2 regions of the Microbispora sp. H10670 genome follow, and region 1 is predicted to be linked to the other one. Evidence: riboswitches for the same ligand, from Rfam matches in the RefSeq annotation. Region 1 holds a riboswitch; the other holds the start of a gene.
The links. Region 1 has a riboswitch for cyclic di-AMP ahead of HHX33_RS34805 (C40 family peptidase). Riboswitches for the same ligand answer to the same signal wherever they lie in the genome.
Positions count from the first base shown of each region.

Region 2: linked by a shared signal. The riboswitch ahead of HHX33_RS19080 (C40 family peptidase) and the one ahead of HHX33_RS34805 (C40 family peptidase) in region 1 are both predicted to bind cyclic di-AMP.

Region 1 covers NZ_JABBWW010000001.1:98,396-101,601, reverse strand. The annotation lists gene HHX33_RS00465 (BtrH N-terminal domain-containing protein) at 1-154, shown strand, start outside; gene HHX33_RS00460 (SAM-dependent methyltransferase) at 164-907, opposite strand; gene HHX33_RS34805 (C40 family peptidase) at 1,073-1,468, opposite strand; cyclic di-AMP (ydaO/yuaA leader) riboswitch at 1,707-1,866, opposite strand; gene HHX33_RS00450 (hypothetical protein) at 2,203-3,206, opposite strand, start outside.
Region 2 covers NZ_JABBWW010000012.1:182,511-185,716, forward strand. The annotation lists gene HHX33_RS19075 (hypothetical protein) at 1-723, opposite strand, end outside; gene HHX33_RS19080 (C40 family peptidase) at 801-1,352, opposite strand; cyclic di-AMP (ydaO/yuaA leader) riboswitch at 1,423-1,583, opposite strand; gene HHX33_RS19085 (C40 family peptidase) at 1,891-2,832, opposite strand; gene HHX33_RS19090 (NYN domain-containing protein) at 2,985-3,206, opposite strand, start outside.

The DNA.
Region 1 (3,206 bases):
CGCCGAGGCCGCCGGCCTCTGGACGGAGGTGTCCGTCCTGATCGCGAAGGCGGGAGAAAGCGGTGACGCGGGACACCTGGAGCAGGCCGGGGTCATCCTCCGCGACCTATCGCGCCTGGAGGAGGACGCCATGCGGGTGCTCCGTCAGCTGTAGGGGATCGGGTCAGTTCCTCCGCTGGAGGAGGAGCGTGACGAACCCCAGGATGCCCCGGTAACCGCGCAGCCACATGTCGCGGTGCTCCAGAGCCGCCGTGCGAGCGTCGTCGGCGTCCGGGCCGGAGTGCTCGTTGGCCCAGCGCAGCAGCGTGCCCGTCCAGGACCACTCGTACTCGTCCCATTCGGCCAGGTCGCTGGTGTACGCGTGGACCACGTCGAAACCGGGGGACTCGGCGGCGGCGACGGTGCCGGGCAGGTCGAGGAACTCCGACTTCGCGGCGCCCAGCCGGGTGAGCGCCTCCGCGGTCGGCTCGCGCTCCCAGAATCCCTCGCCCACCAGTGCCAGCCCGTTCGGCCGCAGGTAACGGCGGACGTGCTCGACGGTCGGGACGAGCCCGCCGAACGCGTGCGTGGCTCCGACGCAGAGCACCAGGTCGTACTGCTCGGCGACCGGGAAGTCGGCGGCCGGCCGCTCGTGGAACCGGATGCGCTCCCAGACGCCCTGGACCTCGGCCGCCTGCTCCGCCGCCTTGAGGCCGAGCGCGGAGATGTCCACACCGTCGGCGGTCGCGTCCTGGTAGAGCGCCAGCGCGCGCAGCGTCCAGGCCGCCTCGCCACAGCCGAGATCGAGGATTCTCGCCCCCTCGGCCAGCCGGGCCCGGCGCAGCAGCCGGGTCACGTTGGCACCGGAGACCGGCGCGGCGATGGGGTGGTCCCGATGAGCGAGATGGCTGATCAGCTGGCGGTCCATGGCCCAATCCTTCCGCATCCCCGAACCCTTGCGGCAAGCCGAATCCGCCCTTACGGGCGGCGCCGGGACGACCGCCGGCGTGCCGCCGGCCTGGCCGGCCCCCGGCGGGGACGCGGTCACGTGTGACCGGACGTCCCCGCCGGGGTGTCGTCCACGACGCCGGGGTCACACGCCGGGGCGTACGGCGGTGACGAAGTTGCTCCTCCAGTAGCCCTTGAGGCGGTCGACCCTGACCACCGCGCCGGAGTGGGGAGCGTTGATCACTTTCTTGTTCCCCATGTACATGCCCACGTGGCCGCCGCCACTGGTGAAGATGAGGTCGCCCGGCTTGAGACGCGCCAGGGAGACCTTCTTCTTGACGGCGTTGAGCATCGACCACGTCGTACGCGGGATCTTGACGCCGGCCTTGCGCCAGGCGAACTGGACCAGCCCGGAGCAGTCGAACGCCCCCGGGCCCGTGGCGCCCCAGACGTAGGGATCGCCGATCTGCTTTTTCGCCACCTTGATGGCGAGTTCGGCCTTCTCCTGCTGGACAGCGGCCTTGGTGAGCTTCGTGTTCACGGAGGACTCCGCCGTGGAGGCCGTGGGAGCCTCTCCGGCGTACGGGGTGAACGCCGTGACGGGGGGCTCGGGCGGGATGGCCGTCGAGTCCGGGGGCGGGGCTGTCACGGTCCCCGTGACGGCGCCGGCGGGCAGGGCGCCGAAACCTGCCAGGGAGAGGGTGAGCGCTGCGCTACCGACCGTGACGCAGGCAGCGCGAAGCAGAGTGGTGGGGTTGGCGGACAGGGGGATCTCTCCTAGGGTCTTCCGCTTGCGCCTACCGGGTTAGCTGACGGATTCGGGCAGGGAAGTCGCCCTACAGCGCTTACGCGCCGATTCACCCCGGACCTTCGGATGGAAGGTCGATTGGTTCCCCGGCTCCGAGCCTCCTTGCTGCACGGATTCGGCATCACCGGCGCCCAGGGGGGCGGGAGAGGGCATGGCGCCGGTGACAGTGGATGCGCTTTCCGAACACGGGCTGGCCGGGTTCGTTGGGCAAGGAAACTACCAAGGCGCGCCGTATTGCCGCAAAGGGGGCAAATAGGATTATGACCGCATAAAGGGGTCATAAAGCGAGGAGCCGCAGGTCAGGGCGGGTGTGGTAGGCGGAAACGTGACGCTCGTCACACCGGCTGATCGGCCTTCCGCAGGTCGCCAAGGCGCGCGAAACCGGCCGATGGGTGTCTTCCACCGGCCGCGGGCGATCCCGAAGCACCGGCCACGCCGTCGGTGCACGGCGTGGCGAGGTCAGGCGGTCACTGCGTACGCCAGAACGTGCCGTTGGCCGAGGGGTCGTCGGGGTCGCCCTGCGGGACGGTGAAGCCCGCGCCCCACATCGTCGTCGTTCCCGGCCTGCGGGCGACGGAGAACACGACGGCGTCGGTGCCGGACTTCCGGAGGAGCCGGGCCTGTCGCCACGTCGAGCCGGTGACCTGCCACAGGGTGGGGTTCCAGTTGCCCTGCAGGACCCAGACGCCGCCCCTGCCGTCGGGCTCCACCTCGGTGTACGGCTGGGCGTTGGCGGAGCCGATGGAGACGGTCCACGACCTGCCGTTCCAGTGCATGACCAGGGTGCGGCCGAAGTCGACGTCGTCGCCCTGCTCGTCGGCGCCCTCCCAGCTGACCCCGCCGACGACCCACACGTTCTTCGATCCCACGACCGCGATGTCCTGGATGGTCACGACGGCGTCCGGCGCGGGAAGGGCGAGCGCCGGAGCCGGGACCAGGGTCCAGGACGTCCCGTTCCACCGCATGATCGAGGGACGGTTGCCCTTGACGCCCGCCGCCCAGGCCACGCCGGCCTTGTACGCGTCGACGGCGGAGGCGCGGCCCGGCAGCCGGACGCTCTTCCAGGAGGACCCGGTCCAGTGCCTCGCCGTGGCGGCCGTCCCGGCGACCGCCCAGACGTCCTTCGCGCCCGTCGCGTCGGCGTCCGTCGCCGAGAAGCCACTGCCCAGGGCGATCGTGGTCCATCCGCGGCCGTTCCAGCGCGCGGCCCTGCCCTCGCCGAAGACCCACGCGTTCGTGCCGGAGGTGGCCGTCACGGCCCGCAGCTCGTACGGCGGGCTGTTCGGGATGACCCGCCAGGATCGGCCGTCGAACCGCTGGACGAGACCCCGCTGCCTGCCGTTCACGACCCGGTGCCCGGCCGCCCACACCGACCCGTTGCCCAGGACCGTCACGTCGTTGAGCACGTCGTCCCCGGGCAGCGTGTTCACCCTGACCGGCTTCCACGTGGGCGCGGGCGCATCCGCCTGGC
Region 2 (3,206 bases), on a different contig from region 1:
CGGGGCGCCTTCCGCTCCGGCTCCGCCGCCGGCCCGCGGGTCCGCGGCCAGCTCCGCGGCGAGTTCGGCCGCGACCACATGAACGGGCAGGCCGCTGTCGAGGTAGCCCACGTAGTCGGCGAAGCCCTCCAGGAGCCACATCGGCACCGCGCGGGGCCCGGAGGCCGCGACGTGCGTGAGCTCGTGGGTCACGACGACCTGGCGGCCGATCGCGGACAGGCGGGCGAACGCGGCGGGCTGCACGATCACCCGGTCACCGGTCGCGACGGCCGCCAGACCGCCGACCACCGCGGGGGCGGCCAGGGCGGCCGCCTGCTCCTCCGTGCGGGGCACGAGGATCACCGCGCCCCCGTGCTCTCCCCAGACCCTCGTCACCGTGCGGTCGGCCCGGCCGGCCAGCCGGGCGACCTCGGCGACCAGCCTTCGCGGCGCGCCGACGACGACGGCGCGTTCACCGCGGGCGACGGAGGCCCCCGTCCACATGCCGGGCTGCTCGCGCACGGCGGCGCGGGCCTGGGACAGCAGGGGCGACAGGGGGTCGGGCGGCGCGGCGGCGGCCGTACCGGCCAGCAGCGCGGCCAGCACGACGGCCGCGGACGCCGACCGTCCGCCGCGCGTCCTCACCAGGCCCTCGGCGCTCGCGAGGGCCTGCCGTACGGGATGGGCGGGCGCGGCGCCGGCGGGACCGAGGCCATGGGGAGCATCGTAACGAGGGAACGCCACGGCTCCGCCCACCTGTGAGGGGGGACGGAGCCGTGGAGCGGCGCCGGCGACGACGGGCTCGGCACCGGAGGGACGGATCAGGCGCCGGGGCGTACGGCGCCCACGAAGGTCGCCCTGCGGTAGGAGTCGAGCCTGTCGATCCTGACCCGCGTGCCGCTGTGCGGGGCGTGGATCATCCTGCCGTGCCCGACGTACATGCCGACGTGGCCGCCGCCGCTGGTGAAGATGAGGTCGCCGGGCTTGAAGTGGCCCCAGGACACCTTCTTCCGCACGGCGCTGCGGATGGACCACGTCGTGCGCGGCAGCCGTACGCCGGCCTTGCGCCAGGCGTAGGTGACCAGGCCCGAGCAGTCGAACGAGCCGGGACCGCTGGCCCCGTAGCGGTAGGGGTCGCCGATGTGCTTCCTCGCGGTCCTGACCGCTCGCTGCGCCTTGGCCAGCTGGAGCGCGGCCCGGCTGAGCTTCTTCCGCTTGGCGGCCGCCTTCTTCGTGGACTTCTTCGTGGCCTTCTTGGCCGCCGCGGTGGTGGCGGCCCTCGTGTTCGTCTCCGTGGTCACCTTGATGACCGTGACCGTCACCGGGTCTGCCGACGCCGGCTGCGCACCGGCGACTCCCACGGATGCCGTCAAAGCGGCACCCCCAAGGGCAATTCGGGCAAGGCGGGACAGGCTAGCGGGGGTGGTAGACAGGATCTCTCCTTGGATCTTCCGCGTACGCCTACCGGGTTAGCTGACGGGTTCGGGCGGGGAAGTCGCCCTACGGCGCGTGGACGCGCCGATTCACCCCGGACCTTCGCGAGGAAGGTCGATGGTTCCCCGGCTCCGTGCCTCCTGACTGCACGGACTCGGCAGGTCGTCGGCGCCCGGAAATCCCCTGGGGGGAGCAAGTAGACGGACGGCGCCGGCGACGGTGGATGACGCGGGCCCGGCCGGCCAGACCGGGCTCGCCGCGGCGAGGCGTGCTCACCGCGGCCCAGAAGCTACCCAGATCAGGCGGCTCCCGGCAAAGCCGCCCCGGCGCATAAAGATCGGATAACGACGGCCGCGCGCGAGAAACCGCAGCTTACCCACGTCACAGAAGACCAAGTGTGACTCTGCTCACATCAGCCATCGCAATGTCCAAATAAGGCACTTAGCTCACAGCCGGAACAAAGATCACATCGCGGGCTCAGGGGCGGACGGCGCCGATCGCGTGGTAGTCCGCCAGTGTGACAATCTTCACAACGTCGCCGGTCTGCGGAGCGTGGACGACCTTGCCGTCCCCCGCGTACAGGCCCACGTGGCCGAAGCCCGCGTGGAAGAGCAGATCGCCCGCCTGGAGCGCGTCGAGCGACACGCGGCGGCTCGCGCCCCACGCCCACTGCTCGTAGCTCGTACGCGGCAGGCTGACCCCTCCCGCCGCCCAGGAGGCCTGGACGAGGCCGGAGCAGTCCCAGGAGTCCGGCCCGCTGCCCCCGTAGCGGTACGGCTTGCCGACCTGCTTGTAGGCGAACTGGAGCGCCGACAGGGCGTTGCCCGACGCCGGGCCCTTGTAGGCGACGCCCGCGCTGTTGGGGTTGCCGGGGTTGTAGGTGCCGAGCGAGCGGAGCAGCTTCATCTGCTCGTTGACGAGCTTGTCGACCTTCTTCTTCTCGTCGGCGAGCTCGCCCCTGACCTTGGTGGCCTCGGCGTAGACGGCCTTCGTCTCGTCCCGCCGGTCCTTCAGACCCTGGATCGCGCCCTCGTACTGCTGGAGCCGCCCGATGCGCTCGGCGGAGATGTGGTTGTACGTGGCGAGACCGCTGAGCATGGTGTCGGGATCGGGGTTGTAGAAGACGCCCCACGTCCCGATGCCGCCCACCTGGTAGCTGCTGACCGCCATCGTCACCAGCCCCGAGCGCAGCGCCTCGACCCGCGCGTTCTGCTTCTTGTAGTCGTCGTTCAGCGCCAGGTACTTCTTCCTGGCCGACTTCCACTTCTCACTGGCCGCGTTGTAGCGGTCCACGAGTTTGTCCGCCTGCGCGTTCAGCCGGTTCAGCTTCGCCTTGGCCTGGGCAAGGGTGGGCTTTGGATCGGCCTGCGCGCCCGTCAGCGGCGTCAGCAGGACCACGGCGGCCAAAACGGCGGCCACCGGCACACGCCCTTGCACTCGGGCCCCCTCGGGATCAACGAAACCTGCGGCGCGACTCTATCTAGGCGATCTTGACGCTTCAACCTATTCGCAGCTATTCGCGGCAGTCATCACTCACCGGATCGACTCTCGTACGGAGCGTGCCGGACGGATCAGCCGCGGCCGAGACGCCGCAGCAGCAGGAGCGAGGGCACCGGCCGGGCGCCCATGCGGCGCACGGACTCGGCCACCTCGCGGTCGGAGGAGACGACCGCGATGCCGCGCCCCGGCGGCTCGGCGCGCACGAGCGTGCGGATCAGGTCGTCGGCGATCTCGCCGGGCGCGCTGAACATCACCCGCACCCCGCGCGGCGCGGAGACCTGCACGGGCCCGTT